Regions from separate parts of the Pedobacter lusitanus genome, predicted to be linked through region 1. Evidence: riboswitches for the same ligand, from Rfam matches in the RefSeq annotation. Region 1 holds a riboswitch; each other region holds the start of a gene.
What was found. A riboswitch is a leader RNA that binds a small molecule or an ion and turns the genes downstream of it on or off. The one in region 1 is predicted to bind cobalamin.
Positions count from the first base shown of each region.

Region 2: another riboswitch for cobalamin. It lies ahead of metE (5-methyltetrahydropteroyltriglutamate--homocysteine S-methyltransferase); the one in region 1 lies ahead of PL_RS06315 (TonB-dependent receptor).
Region 3: another riboswitch for cobalamin. It lies ahead of PL_RS24615 (ABC transporter substrate-binding protein); the one in region 1 lies ahead of PL_RS06315 (TonB-dependent receptor).

Region 1 is NZ_CP157278.1:1,490,383-1,495,384, reverse strand. It holds gene PL_RS06325 (hypothetical protein) at 1-432, opposite strand, end outside; gene PL_RS06320 (polyphosphate kinase 2 family protein) at 704-1,585, shown strand; cobalamin riboswitch at 1,623-1,812, shown strand; gene PL_RS06315 (TonB-dependent receptor) at 1,908-3,944, shown strand; gene PL_RS06310 (YncE family protein) at 3,963-5,002, shown strand, end outside.
Region 2 is NZ_CP157278.1:5,761,870-5,766,871, forward strand. It holds gene PL_RS24775 (tetratricopeptide repeat protein) at 1-800, shown strand, start outside; gene PL_RS24780 (response regulator transcription factor) at 797-1,204, opposite strand; gene PL_RS24785 (hypothetical protein) at 1,509-1,688, shown strand; gene mgrA (L-glyceraldehyde 3-phosphate reductase) at 1,752-2,756, shown strand; cobalamin riboswitch at 2,821-3,005, shown strand; gene metE (5-methyltetrahydropteroyltriglutamate--homocysteine S-methyltransferase) at 3,187-5,002, shown strand, end outside.
Region 3 is NZ_CP157278.1:5,725,900-5,730,901, forward strand. It holds gene PL_RS24600 (pyridoxal phosphate-dependent aminotransferase) at 1-281, shown strand, start outside; gene cbiB (adenosylcobinamide-phosphate synthase CbiB) at 266-1,201, shown strand; gene PL_RS24610 (AAA family ATPase) at 1,251-1,787, shown strand; cobalamin riboswitch at 1,784-1,977, shown strand; gene PL_RS24615 (ABC transporter substrate-binding protein) at 2,005-3,174, shown strand; gene PL_RS24620 (iron ABC transporter permease) at 3,187-4,215, shown strand; gene PL_RS24625 (ABC transporter ATP-binding protein) at 4,215-5,002, shown strand, end outside.

The DNA of each region.
Region 1 (5,002 bases):
ATAGATATAGTACAGGCTATCCATTGTAGTCTGCAGGCCTGCTATTTCTTTTTGAAGTCGTTTTACACTGTCTGATTTGGTTTGAAGGACAGTCTGACTAAAAGGAGCTTTACCATCCTTTTTGATAGAATTATCGTAAAGGTCCTGTATTAATTTTTGCAATACCACATCTTTGTCCTTTTTAATTGTCGTTTTATAATTGTAATCTACTATGTCGAGCGTCTTATAAACGACTTTGGACTTATCCTTCCCGATAGTGGTCAAAGGAGGCATACCATCTTTGATACCAGTTGTATTATCCTTAATGGTTATCAGAGGAGTAATACCTTCTTCAATAGTTGAGGTGCGGGGCTTAAGTCTGAACCCGACCTGGGCGTTTGTAGCCAGTACTGTAATTACAAACAGTACTGTTAACAGCATGTTTTTTTTCATTTTGAGAGTTTTAAATAGATTTTTTATTGCTATCTGTCAGATATGTAAATCTATAGGGGAATTTTTGAAGGAGACAAATGGATCGTATTAATATCTCCCGGCGAAGAATGTGTTAAATCTTCATTAAAAACTATAGCTTAGGGAATAAGTTGAAATAAAGCAATGAAATTATCAGAATATGAAAGTCCTTGTTTTAATTATCCTGCAATTGTAACTGGCATAAATTATGCTGAATAAGACCATCAGCTAAATATTTTTAATTATAAACCTCATGAGTAAAGAAACCGACCGCTTTTTAGCACCAGCAGGGCAGAAAATCAGATTAAAGGACTATAGTACCCATTATGATGGAGATACTGGTAAAAAGGTCGGTAAGGCAACACTTACAGCAATTAAGGAAAAACTAAGTGATTATCAGGAAACGCTGTATGCTGAAAACTCGCATTCGGTGCTGATCATTTTTCAGGCAATGGATGCTGCGGGAAAAGATAGTGCGATTGCACATGTGATGTCTGGTTTGAATCCTCAGGGTTGTGAGGTTCATAGTTTTAAAACACCTAATGCCAGTGAGTATGCGCATGATTTCTTATGGAGACATTATATCGCACTGCCTCAGCGGGGAAAGATTGGTATTCACAACAGATCGCATTATGAAAATGTGCTGGTTTGTAAAGTTCATCCGGAATATATTCTGAATGAAAGGATTCCCGGATATGATGAGGTGAAAAAAATAGATAAAAATTTTTGGAAAGCGCGTTATGAAAGTATACGTAATTTTGAACAGCAGCTTACTGAAAATGGAACAGTGATTCTTAAATTCTTTCTTTATGTATCTGAAGAAGAACAAAAGATACGTTTTCTGGATAGAATCAATGATGCTACAAAGAACTGGAAATTTTCATCAGGCGATATTGCTGAAAGAGCACTCTGGAAAGATTATATGGCTGCTTATGAGGATGCGATTACCGAAACTTCGACTGAGAATGCCCCTTGGTATATCATACCGGCTGATAAAAAGTGGTTTGCCCGGTTAACTATCAGTCAGATTCTGGAAGAAACTTTTAAAGGGATGAAACTCAAATACCCTGTACTTCCTGAAGAGGAAATGGCTAAACTGGAAGAGTACAAGAGAAAATTAATGGGAGAGGATTAAATTTTAATCGGATCTTAATCTATATCGCTTATTTTAATACCTTTGCGTTGCTTTTGGTTCCTGGTCTCACCGATCAGGATTAAAAGGGAATATGGTGTAAATCCATAACTGTCCCGCAGCTGTAAGCTCTGTAACGGAATTCATATCCAGCCACTCATGATAAAACATGGGGAAGGCATGAATATCCGGGAGTAAGTCAGAAGACCTGCCTTTAGCGTTATAATTTCATAGCTTTCGGGGATTGAAGCTAGGGGTGAGCGCTTTTTACTGACGTAATCATTTCCTTAATCTGCTGTTTGCTGTGGGTAACCCTCACAACAAAATGATCAAAAGAAAATTTGCCTTTGATGGCATCTGTAATTCTTTTTTCGGCTTTTCTGCTATCTTATGGCTAGGACTTGCTATGCCCTGCAGTTCTTTTGCCCAGACTGATTCTGTTAAAAAAGCGAAAGAGCTTAATGAAGTCTCTATCCGCGCAGTTAAACTGGGTAAACGCCAGCTTTCAGCCTCTCCTTTACAAATTTTATCGGGCAAAGACCTGGAAAGAATAAGTAGTTTATCTGTAGCTGATGCTATCCGTTTTTTTTCTGGAGTACAATTGAAAGACTATGGTGGGATAGGAGGCTTAAAGACGATTAATGTCCGCAGTATGGGAACTAATCATACGGCTGTTTTTTATGATGGGGTGCAATTGGGAAATGCGCAGAACGGTCAGGTTGATTTAGGAAAATTCTCATTAGATAATATTGAAGAGATAGAATTGTACAACGGGCAGAAAAGCAATATTTTTCAATCAGCCAGAGGTTTTGCTTCCGGAAGTTCTGTTTATCTGAATGCCAGACAGCCAGAGTTTGAAAAGGGGCAATATAATCATATCAGAGCTGCTGTTAAAACGGGTTCATTTGGTCTGATCAACCCAACGTTACTCTGGCAGCACAAAATCAGTGAGAAGGTATCAGCTTCTGTCAGTACAGAATATAAGAATGCCAATGGCAGATATAAATTTCATTATACCAATGGGGTATATGACTCTGTATTCGTGCGGAAAAATGCGGATATAGAAACCATGCGGATAGAGGCAGGGCTGAATGGCAAATTGCCTGACAGCAGTGCATGGACGGCAAAAGTTTATTTCTATAAGGATAAACAGGGGCTGCCTGGGGCAATTGTAAACAGTGTTTATGATTTTACCCAACGTTTATGGAATGAGAATTTCTTTGCGCAAACCACCTATAAAAAAGAAGCGGGCCGGTATAATCTGATGGTAGCTGCAAAATTTGCAAATGATTACAGCAGATATCTGAATCCTGATTATGTCAAAGAGGATGGACTGTTAAATAATGTTTATAAACAGCGGGAGTTCTATTTATCACTGGCTAACCGTTATAAAATCAACTCCTTCTGGGATGTTGTATTATCTGGTGACTATCAGCGTAATACGCTGGACGCTAATCTGGAACGATTTCCGTATCCCACCAGGAATACACTGTTGACCGCAGTGGCTTCACAGATACATTTTAACAGAATAGATATACAGGCCAATCTGTTAAATACCTATGTCAATGATAAGGTAGAACAATATTATTCTGCCGGGAATAAACAGATGCTTTCGCCGACAGTAATGGTTTCCTGGCAGCCTTTTAATCCTAAAGAGTTCCGCATCCGCAGTTTCTATAAGAACATTTTCAGGATGCCGACTTTTAACGATTTATACTATACTCAGATTGGTAATACATTTCTCCGGCCGGAATATACAAAACAGTATGATTTAGGGTTTACTTATATCAGGGCTTTTGAAAATAAACTCCTTCAGCAGATCTCCGTTCAGACAGATGCCTATTATAATACGGTTAAAGATAAGATTGTTGCTGTACCGGGAGCCAACCTGTTCCGCTGGAGTATGCAGAATATTGGTCGTGTGGAGATTAAAGGACTGGATGTAAATGTGCAGACTGCCTGGAAGATTGCTGGTGATTTACTTTTGAATACCGGGCTTACCTATACTTATCAGCAGGCACTGAATGTAACTGATGTCAAATTGAATTACAGGAATCAGATACCTTATATCCCTCTGAACAGTGGTACTTTTCTTTTAGGCGCAGACTGGAAAAACTTTGCGATGAACTATAGTTATATCTATACCGGGCAGAGATATGACCAGAGTGCCAATAATGCCAATAATTATGTACCTGCCTGGTATACGCATGATATTGCTTTTCACTATACCAGGATCATGGGCAGACAGCGCTTCCGGCTGTCAGCAGAAGTTAATAATCTGCTGAACCAGTATTATGATGTGATCACCAATTTTCCAATGCCCGGCCGTTCTTACCGGTTCACCTTAGCATATTCCTATTAAAACCAAAATATAAAAGAAATGAAAAAACAAATTACTTATCGTTTATCACTGGCAGTCTTGTTATCAGTATCTCTGTTTGCCTGCAGGAAAGACCCGCAGCCGCTTCCTGAAGAAGTGGTAGTTGTGCCTCCGGCAAAACCTACACCCGCCAAAGGATTTTACCTGGTTAATGAAGGAAACATGAACATGAACAGAGCTTCATTGGATTACATGGATTTAACAACAGGTGTTTATCGCAAAAATATCTATAATCAGGCTAATCCAGAGGTTGTCAAAGGCCTTGGAGATGTGGGTAATGATATCGGTGTGTACGGATCTAAATTGTACGTAGTGGTTAATATCTCCAATAAAGTCGAAGTGATGGATGTGAAAACAGGTAAACGTATCAAGCAGATTAATATCACAAACTGCAGATATATTACTTTCAGTAAAGGTAAAGCTTATGTAAGTGCTTATCTGGGTACGGTCGGGGATCCGGCGGCTCCAAATGGTATTGTTGCACAGATTGATACGACATCACTGACAGAAACCAGAAGAGTGGATGTTGGCCGTCAGCCGGAAGAAATGGCTGTTGTCGGAGAAAAATTATATGTTGCCAATTCTGGTGGTTATACTCCAAGTAATTATGAAAGAACAGTCTCTGTAATTGATTTAAACAGCTTTCAGGTTATCAATAAAATTGATGTTGCGGTTAACCTGCATCGCCTTAAAGCCGATAAATACGGTGATTTATATGTGACTTCCAGAGGTGATTATTATGATATACCTTCTAAACTTTTTGTCATTGATACCAAGACTGACAAAGTGAAGAAGACCTTTGATATCGGCGTAAGTAATTTGGCTATTGATGATGATTCTGCCTATTTCTATAGCACTGAATTCAGTTATGTAACCGGCGGATATGTAATTGCCTATGGTATTATTGATGTTAAAAATGAAGTGCTGACCGATAAAAAATTCATTACTGACGGAACGGATAAAGAAATCAGTATCCCTTATGGAATAGCAGTTAATCCTTTTACAAAGGATGTATTTGTAACTGATGCCAGGGATTATGT
Region 2 (5,002 bases), 1.8 Mb from region 1:
ATGGATCGATCCCTTATCCAAAAGAAAATTGCAGCGTTGGCGGCATATTGCTGGACAGCATTTTTTCTTTTTATGAGCAGACCGGCCAGGTTGAAAAGGCATTGCCTCATTTTTTAAAGGAAACTGAATATCTTCAGGAAAAAATGAAAACTGAAACTGTAAAAAGTTCAGGCCATTTTATTACCACCGGTAGTATCTATTATGCATTGGGCGATCTGGATAAAGCCAGAGTGTATTTCAAAATCGCACACAGCTTGGGAAAGAACAGTATTTTCCATGATTTTAATGCAGATTTCCTGCATATGGCTGTCGTTTCTGATGTAGAATTTGAAGAGTTCAAAAAGAATTTTGTACCCGCAGATCATTTGCAGCAGGAAGAGCTGACAGATGAGCAACAGGATTTAATGGAAGAGTACTGTGATCAGGGAAACCTGGAAATGGATGCTGAGAATTTTGAAGCAGCAGCGGAATGGTTTCAGAAAGCACTGGATGTATTACCTGAGCCTAAGGAAGACTGGGAAGCTGCCGGCTGGGTTTCAGCTTCTTGTGGTGATGCTTATTTCAATGCAGGAAAGTATCAGGAGGCGCTTGGTCATTTATTGTTAGCACATGATATCTACAGCAGTGAAGAAGAAATTAATCCTTTCGTCTTACTTAGACTGGGCGAAACTTATTTCGAGCTGGGTGATAAGAAAAATGCCAGTTTACATTTATTGGCTGCTTATAAAATGGAAGGTGCTGATCTTTTTGAAGATGATCAGAAATACCTGAAATACCTGAAAACTGAACATAAACTTTAACTGGTTATCAGTTGCTGTTCTATAGTACTTAATAAAAAAGAGATATCGAATGGTTTAGCTACAACTTCATCTGCACATATCTCTTTTACTACTTCTACCTTTGGATGGGTAGACAAAACTATAACGGGTATATGGCTGGAATCTTCGGCTGCCTTAATAGTCTTACATAATGCAGTGCCTTCTTCGGTAGGACTGATAATATCCAGCAGAATTATATCAGGCTGAAAATTTTTAATGTGATCAAAAATTCCAAGTTCTGAGGATAACACGTTAACGATATAACCCTCGTCTGTCAGCACAATATTAATCAGTTCAAGAATATCTCTGTCCTTTTCCAACACTAATACTTTTTTATTCATAGATCTGATTCTCTGTCCGTTTGGTCTTTGCTGATAAAATTTCATGCAAAAATAAGTACAAAATCTGAACTATGTGAAATGATAGCGTCATTTTTAGTATACAGCTGAATCTGTCTGTACTGTAACAAGTTATCTACGGATGGGATAACTTAAACTTTAGTTTAATTTTTTCTCTCAGAACGGAAAATTAGGAGCGCGGATCTGTTGGAACCGGTGAGCTGACCGGGCTGAATAAGACGGAAAGATAGTGGTTGTAATTTATTTATAAGATATAATCGCAATTAAGGGGATGATTTATGTGTTTATTTCGCAAAAGTTATATATTTGATTCTGTATAAAACATTAAAACATGGAAAAATTTTCAAAATTAAAAGAATTGCTTGCTTCTGTTGAAGTTGATGCTGAGAAGTTTTATTCTGCAGGTAACAATGCAGCTGGAACAAGAGTACGTAAAGCGATGCAGGATTTAAAAGTTCTTGCTCAGGATATCCGTACTGAAGTAACAGAGAAAAAAAACACAGCTAAATAAAAATTAGCACAACCTTACCAGAAGAGGGGGTTTATAACCCTCTTTTTTTATATTCTTTTTTTTATGCCATATATAGCTAATCCTGAACGTTATACCCGGATGTCTTACCGCCGTTGCGGTAAAAGCGGACTGAAATTGCCAGCCTTGTCGTTAGGTTTATGGCATAATTTCGGATATGTAGACCAGCTTGAAAATTCGCGGAATATTATTAAGCTCGCTTTTGATAGTGGAATTACACATTTTGACCTGGCTAACAACTATGGCCCGCCACCGGGTTCGGCTGAAGAGAATTTTGGTATAATTTTAAAACAGGACTTTTCAGCTTACAGAGATGAAATGATTATTTCCTCGAAAGCAGGCTATACGATGTGGGATGGTCCTTATGGAGACTGGGGCTCTAAAAAATATCTGGTTTCCAGTCTTGATCAGAGCTTAAAGCGTATGGGCCTTGATTATGTTGATATTTTTTATCACCACCGTCCGGATCCGGAAACTCCACTGGAAGAGACCATGGCGGCATTAGACCTGCTGGTCCGCCAGGGTAAAGCTTTGTACGTTGGAATTTCAAATTATCCCGCAACTGAAGCGGCAGAAGCTTTACGTATTTTAAAAGAATCAGGAACACCTTGTTTAATTCATCAGCCTAAATATTCTATGTTTGAAAGATGGATTGAAGGTGGTTTACTAGATTTACTGGGTAAACAGGGAGTAGGATGTATCCCTTTCTCGCCATTGGCACAGGGACTGCTGACCAATAAATATCTTCATGGTATTCCTGAGGGTTCAAGAGCCGCAAAGTCTCATGGGGCTTTACAGGAAAACCAGATTACTCCTGAACGTCTCGGTCAGTTAAAGGAACTTAATGCATTGGCAGTGGAACGCGGACAGAGTCTGGCACAAATGGCTTTATCCTGGATTTTACGCGACCAGAGAATTACTTCTGTACTGGTTGGTGCCAGCAGACCTGAACAGCTGGCAGATTCAATTAAATGTCTTAATCATCTATCTTTTAGCGAAGATGAATTGAGTTTGATTGAACATGTTTTATCTAATTCAGATAAATACTGATTTTCCTAACCACTGCATCCTTATTTCAATTATATTTGTCCTGATTAAGTTCTTTACTATTTTTTCTTCATCAACCGGAAAAGGTTCTGCTTAACGCAGATTAATAGGGAATCGTGTGCAAATCACGAGCTGTCGCGCAACTGTAAGTAACCAAACAGTTTTTGCCCATGTATATCCACTGTCTTCAGAGATGGGAAGGATGGCAAAAATGTTACAAGTCAGGAGACCTGCCTCAACCGCATTGACAATGCTTTCGCGAATAGAAGCTTTTGATCAGGTATGATGCATTTTTTTGTCTTAAAAACATCACTATATGTTTAATGGCTATTGGTGCGTATATATTTTATCCTTCTTCTGTTATAAATCATTGTGAACATCTAGCTTAAAAGAGCTTTTAACTGATTTTTTTATCATTTAAAAAGCAATGAAAATGCTAACAAACAATCTAGGCTACCCGCGAATAGGTAGCAGCAGAGAGCTCAAAAAAGCCAGTGAACTGTACTGGTCGGGCAAAACACCTATTGAAAACCTGTTGCAAACAGGAAAAGAAATCCGGGCAAATAACTGGAAACTTCAGCAGGAGTCAGGAATAGATCTTATTCCGTCAAATGATTTCTCTTTTTATGATCAGGTACTGGATCTTTCTCTAACAGTTGGCGCCATTCCAAAACGTTATCATGAAGTTATTCTGAACAAAGCTAATACTGAGCTTGATCTCTATTTTGCAATGGCCAGGGGATATCAGAAAGACGGTATTGATATTACGGCAATGGAAATGACCAAATGGTTTGATACCAACTATCATTACATTGTCCCTGAATTTTATAAAGACCAGACATTCAAGTTATTTTCTCAGAAAATTGTCAATGAATACAATGAGGCAAAAAGACTGGGCATAAAAACCAAACCTGTAATTATCGGTCCGGTTTCTTATCTGCTGCTGGGCAAAGAAAAACAAAGCGGTTTTCACAGAATCGACCTGATCAGAAACTTATTACCAGTATATCTCGAAATATTGAGAGAATTAGAGAACCAGCATGTGGAATGGGTACAATTTGATGAGCCTTTCCTGGTTCTGGATTTAACACCAAAAGAAAAAGATGCTTATACCTATGTATACAAGGAAATCAGAAAACAGTTTCCTAAATTAAAAATTCTTCTGACTACTTATTTTGAAGGATTAAAAGATAATCTGGAACTGGCAGCTTCGTTACCGGTTACTGCATTGCATATTGATTTGGTCAGAGCTCCTGAACAGCTTGAAAGTATTTTAGCTGCTATTCCTAATCATTTACAGTTATCGCTGGGTGTAGTGGATGGAAGAAACATCTGGAAAAATGATTTTCAGCAGTCGCTTTCTCAGCTGAATCTGGCGGCGGAAAAAATAGGAGAGAGCAGAATTTTAGTTTCTCCTTCCTGCTCATTGATTCATGCGCCATGTGATCTGGAGCTGGAAACCAATGATCAGACACTAACACCGGAAATCAAACAATGGCTGGCCTTTGCCCGTCAGAAAGTTGATGAAATAGTTTATCTGAAACAACTGGCAGGTAAAACACCTTCAAATCATGCAATTACTGCTTTACAGGATAATGTTGCTGCTAACCAAAGCCGCCGTACTTCTAAGTTGATTCATCATGACGCGGTTAAGAACCGTATTGCCGGAGTGACCGAAAAAGATGAAAACAGATTAAACCCTTTCTCCAAACGCAGAATTGCGCAGCATAACGCCTTAAAGCTTCCCTTGTTTCCAACAACTACTATCGGTTCTTTCCCTCAGACTCCTGAAGTCCGCAGCTGGAGAGCTAAATTTAAAAAGGGTAGTTTGACACTGGCAGAATATGACGCGTTAATAGAGAAGGAAACTGAAGAAACCATCCGTTTTCAGGAAAATACCGGAATTGATGTACTTGTTCATGGTGAATTTGAGCGTAATGATATGGTCGAGTACTTTGGTGAACAGCTTGCGGGTTTTGTATTTACTAAAAATGGATGGGTACAGAGTTATGGAAGCCGTTGTGTAAAACCTCCGATTATATTTGGTGATGTTCATCGCCCTGCACCAATGACAGTAAGATGGTCGTCTTATGCGCAGTCCTTAACCAGTAAATGGGTTAAGGGGATGTTAACCGGACCGGTTACGATTTTACAATGGTCATTTGTCAGAAATGATCAGCCACGTTCGCTGACCTGTAAACAAATAGCACTGGCAATTCGTGATGAGGTATGCGACCTGGAAAAGGCAG
Region 3 (5,002 bases), 1.8 Mb from region 1:
TTCCTGTTCATCAGTTATTGGCTGATAAAACTGAATTGATAAAGGAACTACCAGCTGATCTGCTGACTGTTTATCCCGGGCATACCCATTTTTTTCTTGCAAAGACAAATTTTCAAACCGGAGCAGCATTAAAACAGTTTTTACTGAAAGAATTTAATATATTGATCCGTGATGCAGGAAATTTTAGAGGACTTAGTGCCGGGCATATTCGTATGGCTACTTTAAGTAAGGATAAAAATCAATTACTGATCAATGCTTTAGCTGAATGGAAACATATATAATTATCATTATTCCTTTGCTTGCAGGTTATCTGCTTGATCTGATCTTCGGTGATCCGGAAGGTTTGCCTCATCCGGTCAGATTTTTTGGGAGCCTGATTTCCTTTGCTGAAAAGCAGCTGAACAAAGGAAGGTTCAGATTTGTCAAAGGTATGTTGATGGCAATCGTATTTTGCGCAGGTACATTTTTGTTTTTCTACGGGGCTATACATTTCATGTTAAGTCACAGCGTGCCGGTCTATTTTCTGTTTGCTACGGCATTTGTGTATTATGCGCTGGCCAATAAGGGGCTGATTACAGAAGGAAAGCAAGTATTTGATGCATTAAAATATAAAGGTCTTGAGGCAGGCAGAGTACGTCTGTCCAGGATAGTAGGCCGGGATACTTCCAATCTCGATGCCCAGCAGATTCGCGTGGCTGTATTCGAAACCATGTCAGAGAATCTGAGTGATGGTGTAATTGCACCTTTGTTCTTTTATTTTGTAGCTGGCATACCCGGGATGCTTACCTATAAGATGATTAATACTATGGATTCCATGATAGGATACCGTAATGACAGGTATGAGTATTTCGGCAAATTTGCGGCCCGCCTGGATGATGTGGCCAATTTTATTCCGGCCCGTATCACTACCATTCTGATGCTGATGGTTACCTTTAGTATGCGTGGATGGCAGTATGTACTGAAATATGGTCATCAGCACAAAAGCCCCAATGCAGGGTATCCTGAAGCCGCGCTGGCCGGAATTCTGGATGTCCAGTTTGGCGGCCCTAATGTTTATCATGGTATTCTGGTAGATAAACCGCTGATAGGCAGTAACAGCAGAGAAATCAAACATGAAGAATTCAGGATGGTCAGCAGTATCAACCAGGGCGTATGTCTGATCATGGTTTTATCAATGGTTATTTATTTCTTTCAGGTATAAGATCAGTATCATTCTTCTTCCATGAAAATTCTCATTAAACTTGTGCCCAATGGCTGATATATCCCGGAAATACATCATTAGCGGAGGTCCCGGAGCAGGAAAATCAACATTGACTGACGGGTTAAGACAGCAAGGGTATTTTTGCGCCGAAGAGGTATCCAGAAAGATGATTATCCAGGAAAAAGCAAAAGGATCTTTTTGTCTGCCCTGGATGGATGTTTCCTGTTTCTCTGTCAAAGTACTGGATGAAATGATCATTTCCTGGAACAGTGCACCAGCAAATGAAATCACTTTTTTTGATAGAGGTATTCCTGATATCATTGCCTATCTGAGTGTTGCCGGAATAGCAGTTCCGGAAAAATACTATACCAGCTTAATAAATTATCCTTATCATAAACAGGTTTTTATCCTTCCGCCCTGGCAGGATATATACGTTCAGGACAGCGAACGCTGGCAGACTTTTGAAGAGTCAGTTGTGATTTATGAAGCCATCATAGATACCTATACCGACTGTGGATTTGAGCTGATTGAGGTGCCTAAAAACACCAGTCAGAGCCGCGTTGCATTTATCCTTGATTTTATCTAGGTTTGCAGGCGTAAGGCTGCATTTTATTTTTACAAAATCTAAAATGCTTTAAGGGAATACCGGTGTAAATCCGGAACAGTCTCCGCTGCTGTAAACCTCGTTAAAAAAACTGTTGTAATACCACTTTCTGTAAGAAGGGAAGGTGACAGTTGGAGGAAGTCAGAAGACCTGCCTTATCAATAGTTATTAAATGCTTTCGGAAGAAAGGCTAAACTTTATGATGAAAAAAATAAATTATCCTTCATTCAGCAGAATATTCCCCTGTCTGATAGTTTCCCTGTTGCTGATTACTTCATGCAAACAGAACCATTCTGGTCAAAAACATACCTCAGCAAAAACCGGCAGTGCAGAAATTAAATATGCCAAAGGCTTTAATATCGATTATTATGATCATTATAAGCTGGTCAGTATTTATTCGGGTATGGGGGCAAAGCCAGATACGGTACAGTATGTTTTATTAGCTAAAGGCGTAAAAGCTCCCGAAGGTTATAAAAAAGCACAGCTGATTGAAATTCCCGTTAAAAGTCTGGTGGCTATGTCATCTATGCATATTGCTCTGGCAGATTTTGTGGGAGCTGCCGATGCAATCACAGGTCTTGGAAGTCTGAAATATGTGAGCTCAGAGACCGTGAGGAAAAACATTGCAGCAGGTAAAGTAAAAGAAGTAGGAATAGACGGGACAATGAATGATGAAGTCCTGATCAGTATGAAACCGGGTTTGGTTATGGTCATGGGGAGTCCCGATGCCAAATTCAGTAAATATGAAACCTTATCTGGTGCCGGTGTGCCGGTCATGCTGAATTCAGAATGGCTGGAAACTACGCCGCTTGGCCGCGCAGAATGGGTTAAACTTATGGCAGCGCTCATGGACAGGGAAAAATTTGTCAATACTAAATTTGACGCCCTGGAGAAAGAATATAAACGTCTGGCTGCAATTGGTGCAAAGGCAGTCAATAAACCGTCTCTGATCTGCGGAATGCCTTACAAAGGGACGTGGTACGTGCCAGATGGAGATAGTTATATGGTTCAGTTTCTGAAAGATGCCGGTACAACCTATAACTGGGCAAACATACATGGAAAAGGCAGTTTACCACTTAGTTTTGAAGCTGTGGCTCCGGTAGCACTAAAAGCTGATTTCTGGCTGAATGTCGGAACCGTGGACAGTAAAAATGATATTAAGGCAATCGATAGCCGATATGCAGAATTTAAGCCCTTTAAAGATAATCATATCTTCAACTTCAATAAAAAAGTAAACGATATCGGTTCCAATGATTACTGGGAATCCGGGGCGGTAAACCCTCAGCTGGTTCTGGGTGATTTAATCAGGATTTTTCATCCTGAATTACTGCCGGATCATCAGCTCGTTTATTACAAGCAATTGAATTAATTCCTTAAGAAATTGAATAAAATAAAAGTTTCAGTATTGCTGGCCATATTACTGGTGGCTTTTCTTCTTGATGTGGCTCTGGGCTCTGTAGATATTCCCCTGAAGGAAGTTATCAAAGCTTTATTTACTTCTGGTTCAGGAAATGATACCTGGATTTATATTATTGAACAGATCAGGCTGCCCAAAGCACTGACAGCTATTATTGTCGGCTGCGGTTTATCGGTAAGCGGTTTACAGATGCAGACACTGTTCAGGAACCCCCTTGCAGGACCCTCAGTTTTAGGGATTACTGCCGGAGCAAGTTTGGGGGTGGCCTTAGTTATGCTTTCGGCCGGGAGTATTACGAGTTTGTATACCATTAAAGAACTGGGGATCTCAGGCAGCTGGTTAATCATAACAGCATCTTCTTTAGGAGCAGCTTTGATTATGATCCTGATAGTTTCTATTTCTTCCTCTTTAAAAGATAATGTTATTGTACTGATTGTAGGCGTAATGATTGGGAATATCACACTTTCCTTAATTAGTATCTGGCAGTATTTCAGTTCGCCGGAGCTGATTAAAGATTATCTGCTCTGGACTTTTGGTTCGCTGGGCGGAGTGACAGGCGGACAGCTGACGATACTTGCTGTTGTGGTTGCGGCCGGACTGTTAATTTCATTCCTGTCTTCAAAATTACTTGATGCTTTATTGTTAGGCGATAATTATGCACGTAGTATGGGGCTGACGGTAAAACGTGCCCGTATACTGATTATTGGCAGTACCAGCATTTTAGCCGGAGGCATAACCGCATTTTGCGGACCTATTGGTTTTATCGGTATTGCAGTACCACATTTAGCCAGGGCTTTATTTAATACATCGAATCATCGTGTGCTGATTCCGGCATGCTGCCTGATTGGAACTGTGCTGATGCTGATCTGCGATATTGTAGCACAATTGCCAGGTAGTCAGACCGTTTTGCCTATTAACGTGATTACTGCACTGGTGGGGTCACCGGTAGTCATCTGGATTATAGCAGGGCCCACTAAACTAAGAGGATTCTAATGGCCGCGCAAACATCATTACTTTATACCTCCGGGTTAACGATAGGTTATCAGGCAGGAAAAAACAAGGTTAAAGCTGTTGCAGGACCTTTAAACCTGGAACTCCATGCCGGGCAGCTTGTTTGTTTATTAGGCCCGAATGGTTGCGGGAAATCTACTTTACTCAGAACTATATCTGGTTTGCAGCATCCGCTGAATGGCGGGATTACACTGGATGGAAAAGAGCTTAAAAAACTGAAACCTGCTCAGATAGCCCGGAAAATAAGTTTAGTGCTGACTGATAATATAAGATCCGGAAACCTGGATGTGTATTCCCTGATTTCTTTGGGACGTTACCCTTATTCAGGATGGCTGGGTATACTGACTGAAAAAGATAAAACAGCGATTGACCAGGCAATTAAAGCGACTGGTACAGAAGCTTTTCTGGGTAGAAAGATAGATAGCCTGAGCGACGGCGAATGTCAGAAAGTGATGCTGGCCAGGGCAATGGCACAGGATACGCCGCTGATTATACTGGATGAACCCACTGCACATCTTGACCTGCCCAGCCGTATTCAACTGATGCGTTTATTACATCAGCTGGCTAAAGAAACCAATAAAGCGATTTTACTTTCCACGCATGAACTTGATCTGGCACTCCAGGTAGCCGATCAGATCTGGTTAATGAGTAATGGCGGACAGCTGGCTGCTGGTTTGCCGGAAGAACTGGTTTTAAATGGCTCATTTCAGCATGCTTTTGATAAAGACGGAATTGCGTTTGATGCCGCTACCGGGACCTTTAACATTCA